Regions from separate parts of the Providencia manganoxydans genome, predicted to be linked through region 1. Evidence: predicted binding sites of a transcription regulator. Region 1 holds the regulator's gene; the other holds the start of a gene.
What was found. The regulator CRP, encoded in region 1, controls carbon source genes, mostly activating them, when cyclic AMP is high. The targets are predictions, from matches to a motif close to ATGTGANNNNNNTCACAT.

Region 1 (7,629 bases):
AGGAAATAAAAAATGAAATGGAAATTCAGATTAGGAGCGGTAGCAGGGAATACTTTAGAATATTATGATATTGCCGTATTTGCTGCAATATCTGTATATTTAAGTGCGGAATTAGAACGATTAGGTTACTCTTCAGCGACTGAAATGGTATGGGGAATATTTGCATTACGTTTTCTGGCTAGACCTATTGGTGGTTATGTAATTGGTCGCTATGCCGATCGAGTGGGTAAAAAGCCCGCTTTAGTCTTTACCAGTTTACTTACTGGGACTGCAACCTTATGTATGGCAATATTGCCGATTCAATTATTAGGTTCATATACGCCTATCGCGATTTTAATGTTGCAATTAATATTATCTTTTAGCTTCGGTGGCGAATATCCCTCATTAATCACCTACTTACTTAATAATATTTCTGAAAAAGAATGCTCTAAAGTTTCTTCATTAATTGTTGGTAGCTCAATAATTGGTGTCATTATTTCATTAGCAGTTGTGTTAGTTTTAGAAAATCAATTAACCGTAGAAATGATGCAGTCAATTGGTTGGCGTATACCCTTACTATTAGGTTTGGTGAATATTGCCATTAGCTTTTGGTTTCGCTTAAAATTACCAGATCAACCACTGGTAGAAAAACGCAACAATAAAATGAGTGGGTTTAAAATATTACAGATATTTTTATTAACTGTACCTGGGACTGTTACGTTTTATTCGCAAAATATCTCATCCTCTATACTAAGCGAACATTTACAACTCGGCGAACTGAAAAGTCTATATTCAATTGTATTATCAAGTCTTTTATTGGTCTTTATGCTAATTTGTGGATGGTTAACCGATAAATACAGTTCACCACAAAAAATATTTAGACTGGGTGTATTTGGTATGGTGTTGCTTTCTATTCCATTGTATTTTGCAATGAGCAGTGGAATAATGATTTTGGTGTCTATTGCTCAATTAATTATAATTATCAATGGGGCAATGATATTATGTAATTTATCTGCAATACTGTTCTCAATTTCTGGTGGGCAGACGGTAGTTCTTGCTGTTGGTTATAATTTAGCAACAACCTTTATCGGTGGGATAACGCCGTTGGTGATTAGCTATTTGGTTGGTATCAATGTCGGCTATGTAGGGGGCTTTATTGCTTTATGTGGTTTGACGTTCTTGCTATCAAGCTCTTTATCTAAAAGTTATCAATTAGCATCGTAATTTGAATTATAAATCCGCCCCAGTGTAAAATAGGGGCGATTTATCTTAATTTTAATTATTTATATATCTTGTCATACTATTCATTTTCATGCTTGTCTTTTTCTTCTTTATTTTCATCGTCTCTTCTTTTCTTACTTGAGCCACTTTTCCCTGATACTAGGGATATAAGAGTAGGTCGCTGAAGATTAATCGCTGTTATATTTTTATAAAAAGGTAAATTTAAAATTTCCTTTAACTTTTTATACTGCTCTTTATTGATCGTTGGTAATGAATAACGGGGAGCCTCCGCGATTTTATTCAATAATATAGACTCTTTTTCATTAAGATTTGATGGGAAATTTGATTTTTGGATTTCATTTAATGCATGATACTCCCCTTCTGTCATGTAACTTGGTAAACCTTGAGTCAGTAGACTAGGACTATATTTCGTATAGATAAGTTTTTCTTTATTCTGAGTAGGGCTTGTCTTTTTTACTGATTTTGTTGTATTAGCTGTAGCTTTTAGTGTAGATATTTTTGTTTGAGAAAGGGGAATGGTTTTATTATCCTCTTCTAATGAGGGGGATATTGTATTTGCAAGTGTTAACGTAATGGTAGACGCTTTTTTTGTCTCCGTCATTGAAGAAATATCCGTCTGTATTCCTTGAGTCATTTTAGCTGGATTTTTTTGTTGTGCCACTGTAAATGGCTCAGTTTGTACAGCACGATCTTGTGTTATTGAGTTATCTGTTTTTTTATTTGTAGCTAATGAATGAGCAAGAAGAATACTAGGCGAATAGCGTGTTTTATTTATTATAGCGAGGTCAAGTGCTGATATTATTTTTGATTCTTCTACCTCTGATAATTGTTCTATCATTTCTGATAGATTTTTTTTAATATTATTAAATTGATAGTTTGTTTTATTTGGAATGTCTTTGCTCAATAATTTAGCTTTCTCTATCAATTGGTTTGTTTTTGTCATAGATGGATATAAGCTTTTTTCTTGAACAACAGATTTTTTCTTCTCAGGGAAATCGTTTCTATTTGTGTTGGTGGTAGGAAATCTGGTTTTTTTTTCAAGTTGAGGTGAACCATTATCATAGTCGTCATTATCATTATTATATTTAGTTGCATATGGACAATATGATTTTGATATCGTCAATTTATTAATCTCTTCAGATATGTCAATATAATTCTCTGGCTGTACAGGTGCTATTGATAAACGTGTATCATTTTGATTTTGGGAAAGGTTGTTTTTATTCATTGAAATTGGGTTTTGAACTTTACCCAGATTTGATATAACAGAAGTATCCTTATAATCATAATCATTTTCTTCATCAGAAGAAAATGCATCATCACTCTCTATATCTCTTTCAAATTTTTTTTCATAAAAAGACGGATCGATAAAACCAGAATGGTTACCTATTTTATTTGATTCTGTCTGTATTTCAGCGGATTGCTGCGCCTCGGTAACTTTGGAATACTCGGTTTGTGTCTGCTTGGTGAAAGTGGCCAGTACCGCTTGCTTTTGTTCAAAGAGGACTTGAGCCGCTTTTTTCTGGCTTTCGGTCTGTTGCTGGGCCAGTTTAAGGGCTTCTTGGCTCGCTTGCAGCTGGATTTTCATCTGCTCCAGCGCGGCTTGTGCGTTATCAAAAGCTTGTTTGTGGGTTTGTACTTGTTTGGTGAAAGCGTCCAATTCCAATTGTTTTTGGTTAAGGAGCGTTTGAGCCATTTTAAGGTTTTCATTGGTCTGTTGCAGTTGTTTTTCAGTATCTCTTTGGATCTGCTTTTGAGTAGATAGCTCTGCTTCCTTCTGCTCCAAAGCATTATCAAGTGTTTGTTTGTCGGTTTGTGTCTGCTTAGTGAAAGCGTTCAGGGGTGTTTGATTTTGTTTTTCAGTAAAGATATCCCAGCTTATTTCATCAAAGGGATCATCATAATAGCTTTGGATATCTTCCATATCTGAGAATTCTTCATCAATATAAAAACTATTGACTGAATCAAGATCATCATCTTGGCCATCCATATCACTAAATGAGTCATTATCAAGATTTCTCTGTAATACGTTTAAATAGACATTATGATTATCTAATCCACTAATATAATGAGCTAATAATTCTGTTATATCTTGGCCTTCAATAGGGGAATTTAAGAAGTTTTTGGGAGATATTGTGATAATAACCTCAAAATTATCTATATTTATAATATAACGATGTCGAGTTTCCTTATTATGAGCACTGGTGAGATAATCTTCAATATTATTAAATATTGAAGAGAGCAATTTGGCGTCTTTATCTACACCTACCTGCATATTCTCTACTGGGTCTTTGTTGGGAGATTTATTTAAGGCCGAATTTTTCATCTGACTCTTGAAAGTGTTATCCGATAATCGTTTCCGAAGTGCTTCACTTAGCGCCAACGATGGTAGTGTGTTTCTATCGAGTGTACTGGGTCGGCTAGCATTTTTTGGAACAAGCATGAGTGAACTATCTGGTGTTTTCTCTACCACAGATAATTTTCCACTCTGGCTTGCCGTTCTGCTTGGGGAATAGGAAGAGAGGGACGTTTGAATTTCTTCTGCATACGTCAGTGTTCTTCCGTTAGTGATTGCTGGAGTTGATTCGGTTGTTTGAGAGGCGATTTGTTGTTGAGCAGGAGCACCTTTGTTAATTTGTGAAGTCACTTTGGGCTGGGAAGAGGTGTTTTGCTCAATCTTTTGAATTATTTCTTTTACATGACTCAATGTTGGATTGTCATTATAAGATGCTGTAGGTTCAGCTCGTGAGCTATCATCATTTAAAATAAAGTCATTACTCTGTTTTTCACGTTGTTGAGTATTAGCGAGTATGGGTAGAGTCATTTTATTTGCTTTATTTGAAATTAGACTCGGTTTTTTCTCGATGGACTGTTTTGCTCGGTCAGTGTTGTTTTCTTTGTTTGAAGAAAAAGGCGCTATGTGAGTCTTTTGTTCAACCTCCTGAAGAGCGGGAGGAGTGTGCAACATCAAAGGCGCTGATTGAGATAAAGTATCAGATCCTAAGGTCGCTTCTGGCGGAACTCTTCCAACTTGTACGGGGTTAGCTTTTTTTTTCGTGTTAGGCGTTTCGTTTAGAGTACTCTTACTTCCTTGATTTTCATCATGTTTAGTGGGTAAGGTATGCTTAGTTTGTTTTGATAATAAATCATTTGCGTCAACCTCATCTGGGTTATGCTGTATCTCGATCCGTTGTTCTGTTTGGGTTGCGATATTTTTTGTCATAGGAGAAGCAAGTTCTATTTGTGTTACTTTATCTATTTTGCCTGAACAATTATTATCGTTATTAATTAATGTATTGGTTGTCGATGAAGTCGAACTTAATTTTTTAGCATTAGCACTCTTTGTTTTATAGTTTATATTTATCGTTAAATTGATATTGGCAACGTTTTTTATATTATAAACAATGTTATTTACCATTTTCCCTATTTCAACAAAGTTCATTTCATTCAGAGTATCATTAAGTGTTCTTTGATTGATGAAAGATGGTTTATTAATTGTTATCGTGAGCTCGACCATAAATTAAAAATTCCTTAAACAATAAATTAAGTGATTGTTTTTAATATTATGTGACTGATAATTATTTAAATATAAAGAAACGCGGCTAGACGATAACGAGTATCGCAAAATGATTGCAACAGAAAGTGATAGGATATTGATACAATTAGAGGCAAAAAATAACCCTGCATCACAAGGATAGAGGGTTATTTTAAATGTTAGCGAGTTCCGTAGACGACAATCGTTTTGCCGTGCGCAGAGATCAAGTTTTGATCTTCTAGCATCTTCAAGATACGGCCAACAGTTTCACGCGAACAGCCAACAATTTGACCAATTTCTTGGCGTGTAATTTTGATTTGCATACCATCCGGATGGGTCATTGCATCTGGTTGTTTTGCTAAATTAAGTAGTGTTTGAGCAATACGGCCTGTCACATCTAAGAATGCGAGGTTACCCACTTTTTCTGATGTGGTTTGTAGGCGGCTTGCCATTTGCGCAGAAAGACGCATAAGAATGTCAGGATTAACCTGAATAAGTTGACGGAATTTTTTGTAAGAAATTTCAGCGACTTCACAGGCGCTTTTTGCTCTTACCCAGGCAGAACGTTCTTGCCCTTCTTCAAATAACCCTAGTTCACCAATGAAATCTCCCTGATTTAAATAGGAGAGGATCATTTCTTTGCCTTCTTCATCTTTGATTAAAACAGCCACTGAACCTTTAACGATGTAGTAAAGAGTCTCTGCTTTTTCACCCTGATGGATCAGTGTGCTCTTGGATGGATACTTATGAATATGGCAGTGTGACAAAAACCATTCAAGAGTAGGGTCTGTTTGTGGCTTGCCGAGAACCATTAGCGTTATCCTCTGTATGTTAATACAGCCTCCGGTCAACCATAACCAGAAAGCTGGTTTTTAAAGTCACTATCTTAGCATATTAACCATAATGTAAGTTAATACCAGTACTATAATATACTCATCATGCTTCAAGTTGCCGCGTTGTTGATTACGTTTACTTGCACTAGCGACATAGTTTTCTATGCTCTTCGCGATTTGTTCACTTATTGCCTAGCTGCATCTCGAATCATTTAGAGTGTATAATCAATTGAAACCCTGAGTTTTGATCTTGCTCCTATCAGGTGATAGTTTGTTTGTAACATAATAAACCTAGAAAGTCTCGGCTTTATCGCTTCAGCTACTTAAAGTGTCGATTCGATTGAAAGCATTTATGTAACAATGTTATCTTTTATACAAATTTTTTCTAGGGGAATAAATAATGGAAGCGAGAGTTAAGTGGGTTGAAGGACTTTCTTTTTTAGGTGAGTCCGCCTCTGGTCATCAAGTAATGATGGATGGTAATTCAGGTGATAAAGCACCTAGCCCAATGGAAATGGTATTGATGGCAGTAGGTGGATGCAGCTCAGTGGATGTGGTATCTATTTTACAAAAAGGCCGTAATAACGTTAGTGGTTGTGAAGTTAAATTAACCTCACAGCGTCGTGATGAGGCTCCTCGTTATTTCACTCATATTAATTTGCATTTTATTGTAACAGGCACTGATTTAACGGAAAAAGTGGTTGAACGTGCAGTTCAACTTTCGGCTGAGAAATATTGCTCGGTATCTTTGATGTTAGAAAAAGCTGTGAAAGTTACTCATAGTTTTGAAATTAAAACTCAATAATTTTTTATTATATATATTATTTTTTTAATTATGATGCTTATTAATTTAAAATAAGCATCATGTATTAACTATTAATCGTGTTTTTGTTTAATTAACTTCTCAACAATAGGGGTCATGATTAACTCCATTGCTAACCCTAATTTCCCTCCCGGCACAACAATAGTATTCATAGCTGAAATAAATGAACCGCTTAACATGGAAAGTAAATAAGGAAAATCAATTTGTTCGAGCCCTCTAAAACGGATAACAATAAAACTTTCATCTTGTGATGGTATCGCTTTAGCAGAGAAAGGGTTTGAGGTATCTACGGTTGGTACACGTTGGAAATTAATATGAGTTCGTGAGAATTGTGGGGTTATATAATTAATATAATCACCCATTGAGCGAACTACCGAGTCCATCACTGCTTCTCGTGAATGCCCTCGTTCTGTGGTGTCTCGGATCAGCTTCTGGATCCATTCAAGGTTAACGATAGGCACAACCCCAACCAGTAAATCAACATGGCGAGCAACATTGTTTTCAGGTGTGACAACACCGCCATGTAACCCTTCATAGAATAAAATATCACTATTAGGTGGTAGGGGTTCCCATGGCGTAAAGGTACCCGGCTGTAAGCCATAGGGAACAGCTTCATCGTAGGTATGAAGGTATTTACGTGATTTACCACTACCCTGTTGGCTGTATTCTAAAAGCGTCTGCTCTAACAGGGAGAAGTCATTTGCTTCAGGGCCGAAATAGCTGATATGGCGGCCTTGTTCTCTGGCTTTTCTAATTGCCATATCCATTTCAGGGCGAGTATAACGATGAAAACTATCACCTTCTAAAGTTGCAGGTTGGATATTTAATTGATGGAATATTTTACGAAATGCTTGGCTGGTCGAAGTGGTTCCTGCACCACTAGACCCAGTGATTGCAATAATTGGATGTTTTTTGGACATCATGGACTCCCTGTGTTGCGCTTGCGTCCATGCTAAACCGAGCCATGAGCGAAACGGGGTTACGGGCGAAACTGACTGTTAGGCATAAAATTAACAGATTCATGCAACTCTGACCAGACTAGCACAATCTCTCCGGATGCCAATTGGCGTTTCACATCATCAACTTTTTGCTGTAATGACTTTTCGTGTTCCCCATAATCGGTTCCTTCACGTAATACATAGGACTCGATTAGGTTTTCCAATGTATCTGGATCTAAATCTTTCCAAGGGATAATCATGATTTTGTATTGCCTAAATAAG
Region 2 (7,629 bases), 1.8 Mb from region 1:
TGAGAAAGAATAAAGAGTGAGCCTCTCTTCAATGTTGAGATCAAATAGTTAGTATGGAGTATCGTCATTTTTTCCCCTTCAGGGCATTGAAGCTGATACTCTTTCATCGCAAAGACCGGAAAACATACAGCAAGAAGCAGTGTGATGGTAAACGCTTTTTTTATCATTATGGCTCCATACATTCAAAATCGTGAGCAATATTTACTTATAAAATCAGGGTATTGTCTCTATAAAAACATGTTGCCCAATCAATTGCAAAATTTTCCGATGATTAATTATTCATGTGGAACTATTTTTGGTAAATAAACAAAGCTCCATAATCCTATGAAGCTTCGTCTAACTATTTACTTCTCATATAGCTTGTTTGCCATATCAATACTATCAGCGTTGACATCTTTAATATGATCACGAGTCAGTCGATATACAACAGGACTTAGCATTAACAATGCAATAAGATTCGGGATCGCCATCATGGCATTCAAGGTGTCAGCTAACAACCAAACAAAATCCAGTGACTGCGTCGCGCCGATAGGTAAAGCAATCAACCACAACACTCTAAATACCTTAATCGCCCTTAAACCAAATAGATATTGAACACATTTTTCACCATAAAAGCTCCACCCTAAAATGGTCGTAAATGCAAAAATAGCTAACGCAATCGCGACAATATAATTACCACCGGGTATTGCTGATTGGAAAGATGATGCCGTCAATGTTGCACCGGTTTCTGCCGTTAGCCAACCACCAGTAATAATGATGGTTAACCCCGTGACAGAACAGACAATGATAGTATCGATAAAGGTACCTAACATCGCGATTAACCCTTGGCGGATCGGGTTTTGTGTTCTCGCAGCAGCATGCGCAATTGGTGCGCTCCCTAAACCTGCTTCATTCGAAAATACGCCTCGAGCTACCCCAAAACGAATAGCAGCCCATACCGCGGCTCCGGCAAAACCACCTTGTGCAGCAACAGGAGAAAATGCTGAAGTTACAACTAAAGAAAATGCAGTGGGGATCTCACTAAAATTAAGTCCTAAAACCAATAAACCAGCCCCAAAATAGGCAACGGTCATAAATGGGACTAACTTACCTGCAACATCAGAAATACGACGTAATCCACCAATTAAAACAGCGCCAACCAATAAAACAAGCGCTCCAGCAGTTAGCCATTTATGTAGACCAAAATTGCTCTCTAACACATCGGCGACAGAGTTAGCTTGCACTGTGTTGCCGATACCAAAACTGGCACAGGCACCAAAAAAAGCAAATAAAGTGCCCAACCAAACCCATTTAGGTCCTAAACCGTTCTTGATGTAATACATAGGGCCACCAACATATTGGCCATATTTATCTACTTCACGAAAACGCACAGCAAGTACAGCTTCTGAATATTTAGTCGCCATACCAACGAGTGCCGTGATCCACATCCAAAACAGCGCACCTGGTCCCCCCATCACGACCGCAGTCGCAACACCAGCAATATTTCCTGTGCCTATTGTTGCCGACAAAGCAGTCATCAAGGCATTAAATGGTGAAATCTGCCCTTCACCTCGTTCTCCATTTTTTTGGAAAAGTAATTTAAAGCCAGTCCCCAGCTTACGAATAGGTAAAAAGGCTAATCGGATCTGCATATAAATGCCAACACCGAGGATCCCAATGAGCATTGGAACGCCCCATACAATACCATTTAACTCACCTAACCATGTCGTAATCAAGTCCATTCGTTTCCCTCTTCTTATTATTTATATCGCTCTTTATTTAACGGTTACAAATTGATAACATTTACTTATAAACTTTAATAAAGACGATAAACGCAATATATGCGAGAAAAAAGCGGCTAAAAGTTCAGTTGAGATGAAGGAATGTGAGAAATGTCACGAGTTACCATTGGGGTTTAAATCAGACGAGTTATAATGCAAGTTGCAACGTTCTTAACGACTTTTACCCTCACCCGTCGTCTAGTTTTCTAGGCTCCTAGCGATCTGTTCGCTTATTACCTAGCTCCCCCTCGAATTATTCAGAGCGGTAATAGTTGAATCCCTGTTAAATGGGTTCTGAGGTTAACAAATAACCTCAGAACAAAATAAATATGGCTTATTCAATATCATCTAACATTGATGGTGATGGAACAAAGAATAGTGTCCCTGTAACAGCGGTACTGTATTTTAACAACTCATCGGTGGCACCATTTTCACTGCCAAGAAACATGCTTTCCAACATACGAAGCGTCGTTGAAAAATACCTTGCATAACCAATAAAGTAAGTACCGTATTCATTTTTAGAAGGATTAGAAAATGGCATATTGGCGCGAACAATTTTTAAATCATCACCATTTTCATCTTTAATATTAGTCACAACATTGTGCGAGCTCGGTATTTTTTGTTCATCAGTCAATTCCACATCATTAAATTTATGGCGACCAATTACTTTCTCTTGTTCTTCTACACTCAAACTTTGCCATGCGCTCATATCATGAATATATTTTTGAACAAATGCATAACTACCACCTGCAAATTGTTCATCTTCATCACCAATAACAGCATAATCGACACGCTCATCTTCCATTTCAGGGTTCTCGGTGCCATCAACAAAACCTATGATCGAGCGCCCATCCATATAGCGGAATCCATGTACTTCATCGACATGTGTCACCATACCAGCGAGCTGCTGACTAATAATGGAAGCTAATTCATAACAAGCAGAAACATTTAACGCCCGAATATGGAAAAATAAATCTCCCGGTGTGGAAACAGCCGTATGACGGCTACCTTTTATTTCTTTAAAAGGAGTAAGTTGTTGTGGCTTAGCCAATTGAGGAAATAAACTTTCCCATGCATCGGCACCAAATCCCATCACACAGCTAGTTTCAAGTGCGGGGAAACGCGTTCTCATGCTGCGAATTAGACCGGATAAATTATTACAAAACGAGACCAACTGATCACGGTGCTTTTGTTTATCAACAATATTAAAAACGAGGAAATATGAATTCTCTCCTGGAGTTTTAGTGACATCTTGATATTTCATAGGGGTTATACCTTTTCCATTGTTTTTCATTTTCATGATAATGGTTCCACTATAATACAATGAACACCCAACTTCATTGATATTAACCACTTAATAGATAATACTTTTTTAATCACCAAAAGAGACATTCTTATTTGGATAAAAAACAGTAAATATCGCCTGATTCATTATTCAGGCGATATTTGAGGTTGTTATGATTTCTGATTAAATTTGCTGTTATACGCATTCAGCATTTTGCCATCCACTAATTGGAAATTAAAACTTTCCCTATCGACATACCCCGTCATACTGTCTGAGTCATATAGCGCCATGGCAAACTCAGCCAATTGTTCACTGGTATGATATGTACCAAATGAAACATCATAATCATAGTGTTCCACATTGTTAGCGACTTGACCAAACTCGGTTTTTGTTGCTGCTGGTGCTAAAACTTTAGCCCTTAATTGAGCGCCTTCGGCAATAAGCTCTCTCGCTAAACCTTCAGTAAAACTGCTGACAAAGAACTTTGAGGCACAATAAGTCACAGCATTTGGTACAATCGTATACCCTCCTGCTGAGCTAATATTGATTAACTGAGTATCTGCAATATCACGATAATCATTGATATATAAACTCGATAAAATAACCAGCGATTGGATATTCAAATTAAGCATTGTTTGGATTTTATCAACCGGTTGGCTTGAAACTGAGCCGTAATATCCCATTCCTGCATTATTCACCCATACCTGTACTTGGTAGTGAGTTAGCGAATGATAAAATGCTATCGCTTGTTCCGTCGACGATAAATCACACTTTTTAACTATCACCTTAATATCTGGGTTTATACCCGCAATCTCATCCTTTAATTTAACCAATAAGTTATCTCTGCGAGCAACGGCAATAATATTCATTCCTTTCTTCGCGAATGCCTTAGCGATTGAACGACCGATTCCTGAGCTAGCCCCCGTTATCACTGCATAATGTTGTTGTTTCATATTACCTCCTTTTGATAAAGTCACTAAACGATAGGGGATAGAGCTAACTCTAGGTCAACACTTTTTGGAAAATAAATGAACTATACTATTAGCGAATTTTCAGAGTTAACAGGTTTTAGCATATACACGCTACGCTACTATGAAAAAGAAGGTATATTAAATCCTGCGAGACAAAATAATAATCATCGTTTCTATTCCAATCATGATGTTGAATGGATGAAATTTATTATTCGTTTGAAAGAAACAGGAATGCCATTAAAAGAGATCAAACAATATGCAAATTTAAGAGAATTAGGCGATAAAACAGCGCAACAAAGAATGGAGTTACTGATTAAACATTATGAGTATCTGGAACAGCAATTACACATTCTAAATGACCACCTTTCCAATTTAAAATTAAAAATTCAGCACTATCAAAATCTGATATGACTAAAATACAGCTAGTCAATAAAGCCGTCTTATTAGACAATCTAACAAGCACCCTATCTTACATCAGTTTGATATATATAGCATTTTATATAGTGCAAAATATGGATTGCCTAGGTTATAGAGTGATTTTCCATTCAAAAAATGATAGAAAGGCTTTAGTAATCATCCGAACGATGAAATATTCTGTTCTATCACCCACAATCGGCCTTGCATATCCATTAAACAATATCGAGGCATAATATGAGAACAAACGATGCCAAATGCGCTAACACACTTAGCTGAAAATGAAATCAAAGTTCATCTTGTCAACTCATTCACCCGTAATAATTCCGGAGGTAATCCCGCAGGAGTTGTTCTTTATCCACCTAAACTAAGTATCGAACAAAAAACAGCGATCGCTCGTCAAGTTGGTTTCTCTGAAACCGCATTTGTTTATTCAGGCGAAGATACCGATTTCAACGTAGAGTTTTTTACCTCTGAAGGCGAAGTCGATTTTTGTGGACACGCAACTTTAGCTGTTTTCTTTACTCTAAACTCACTCAATTTACTTAACTCAGGTAATTACAAGCAAAAAACGAAAGCAGGTATTCTCAATGTCGTCATTACACCTAATAATATCGTCATGGAACAAACCTTACCTATCATGCGGCAAGGACCTGATATAAAAGATGTTGCGGCGGCTTTCGGAATGCACCCAAATGTCATTACAGAAACCAATTTACCTGTAAGCATTATCTCAACGGGGTTACCTGATATTATCGTCCCAATACAAACGGGCCAATTGGATACACTACAACCTAATTTTAAGGCACTCGCAAAGCTAAGCCGTGAGTTTAATACTATCGGTTTTCATGTATTTGAATTAAGCGATGATCCATCCATCACCGCACATTGTCGAAACTTTGCACCGCTATACGGTATAGATGAAGAGTCTGCAACTGGTAGTGCTAGTGGCGCTTTAGGATGCTACCTCGTTAAAAATGTTTTCCCCAAAGAAACACATTTTCAATTTGAACAGGGTCGAGCTATGACCTGTTCCTCTTTAATCCAAGTCATCATAGATACGAAAGAAAATGAAATTAGTCGTGTTAGTGTGGGTGGACAGGCGACTATGATTGGCATAAAAACAATCAAGCTTTGAAAGCTTCTAAAAACAACACAGCAAATATAAAGATTAACGGTGAAATGTCGTAATTCACCGTTTAATAATCATTAGCCATCAATTTTTTCAGGGATAGGATATCTTAATATGATTTTAGGTGAATCTGGCAATATCCGCTGAGACCTATGCATAAGATAAGCGGCAACCTCTTCAAATGATAAATCATCGACATCTTCGTCATTAAACCACTCATTAGGCCAATATATTAAATCTGATGGATTAGCATCAAAATTCATCTCAAGTAAATCAAGAGCGTACGATTGTTCAGATTCATTCCCTTCCGCGTTACATATAAACTCAATAATAGCGATCAATTCCTCATAGGTAAGGTCGTCTATATATTTAGTTTGATTAAATGCCATCTTTGTAAACTCTTTAGCGCTTGTCCATGAATTATAATCACGAAAATCTGAAAACTCATAAATTTTAGCTGTTTGGATGTTCCAGTTTTTCATCATCAGATTAAGTTCTGTATTATCTTCTTTAGCACCACTGTCAATCTTAATCGTAATTTGCTCGAGTAAATCAAGCTTATCCTTCATAATTGAACGGTTAATTTTTATTGGTTTTAAACGCTCTGGTAATGGCATAAAGCCTCCTAATTTTAAATAAAAATAACTTGGGATTACTTATCAACATAAGATAATCCCAAATAAAAAATTGTTCTAGCATTTTTTGTTCTTTAATTATTTAAGACTAAAAAAACAACCATAATATTTAATTATGATAATATGATATTAAATCAATATATAAAAACAGAACTAATTAGTTAAAAAATCATGTTAAAGCTAATTAACGATGTATTAATTTCTATAAACAAACTAATTTAAACGTTTGAATCAAGAATATTATTATTAATAAATTTACTAATTAATCGACAGTCTCATGTACACTTGTCTGCTGACACACACCAAAAAACAGATAACAATCAATAACAATTATTTTTCTTTTTAGTAACTTAAGTAAAACATGCTAACAACAAGCCCTATTGGTTTTAATAGTCTCACCTTACAAAATAGACAGTAAAACTTATAATTCTACTTAAGCGGGTGTTAAAAACATATTTACTCTGATACTTATTATATAATTTCAACTGTAAAAGATTATAATATCGAGTCTAATAATCAAAAATTAGCTCATACTGGTACTACAATGAAACGCTTTCTATTGACTTACTTTTCTCCTTTTGTTGCCTTGTTTTCACCAGACGCGCTCAGTGATAAAGCTTTAACAGCGGGTTACGCTAAACTTATTGCTTTGTCTTCAACAAATGACATTAGCGCTTCAACATTATACTCAGACGGCCTTGATTACAGTAAGTATTCATTACCCTATACCTTCAAAAATATTTATACTGATGGCGATTACGCTTTCAATATTCAAATACGAGGAAATTATCTTAAAGTAAAATCAGAAGTCATAGATATTGATTCATCAAATAGCCTTCGTTCCCGTTGGGATATCTTAAATCTGACTACATCTCCACAATTAACATACAGCATAAATAAAAACTATAGTTTAGAAGGTGAACTTGAGCTTGGCTATTCAAATATGCAAAATAAATCATCATTCTACGGTGAAGATGATGTAAAAGCGGGGCTTCGTGAAGCTAAACTCTTAGATTGGGATATAAACACTTTACATATAACCCCGAAAATAGGGATAGTAAATAAAAACACTTTAAGCAATGGAGATAATATTAGTCTTCATACAAGTGTTGCCTATATGTTCATGGAAAGCATCGGCAATAAAAGCAATATAAAAATAAGTAATAATATAGGCATTTGGTCCGCAGGTGGTGAATACACCATGGCAAATGCCTTTGATATTAAAGGGAAATCTTTTGACATCATCGTCTCTAATGACATTGGTGGTTTTTATGGTAATAGCTACAGAGATTTGTCATTTGGGTTTATAAATAATACATCATTAGCATTAGAAACGCCTATAAACATTAGTAATACAGAATTTAAGATAAAGGCTGGTATCGGATATCTATCTAGCGATAATGCTCATGGTGTAACTTTCATTGTGGGAATT

Region 2: a site for CRP is predicted at 4,494-4,511, ahead of JI723_RS13475 (PhzF family phenazine biosynthesis protein). Genes of this name have one in related genera too.

Annotation. Positions count from the first base shown of each region.
Region 1 is NZ_CP067099.1:439,710-447,338, forward strand. It holds gene JI723_RS01920 (helix-turn-helix domain-containing protein) at 1-16, shown strand, start outside; gene JI723_RS01925 (MFS transporter) at 13-1,203, shown strand; gene JI723_RS01930 (HlyD family secretion protein) at 1,280-4,735, opposite strand; gene crp (cAMP-activated global transcriptional regulator CRP) at 4,933-5,565, opposite strand; gene JI723_RS01940 (OsmC family protein) at 5,987-6,391, shown strand; gene JI723_RS01945 (phosphoribulokinase) at 6,463-7,329, opposite strand; gene JI723_RS01950 (YheU family protein) at 7,389-7,607, opposite strand; gene JI723_RS01955 (hydrolase) at 7,604-7,629, opposite strand, start outside.
Region 2 is NZ_CP067099.1:2,989,204-2,996,832, forward strand. It holds gene JI723_RS13450 (hypothetical protein) at 1-167, opposite strand, end outside; gene JI723_RS13455 (alanine/glycine:cation symporter family protein) at 345-1,721, opposite strand; gene JI723_RS13460 (Dyp-type peroxidase) at 2,095-3,024, opposite strand; gene JI723_RS13465 (SDR family NAD(P)-dependent oxidoreductase) at 3,216-3,998, opposite strand; gene JI723_RS13470 (MerR family transcriptional regulator) at 4,074-4,427, shown strand; gene JI723_RS13475 (PhzF family phenazine biosynthesis protein) at 4,681-5,568, shown strand; gene JI723_RS13480 (hypothetical protein) at 5,640-6,179, opposite strand; gene JI723_RS13485 (hypothetical protein) at 6,742-7,629, shown strand, end outside.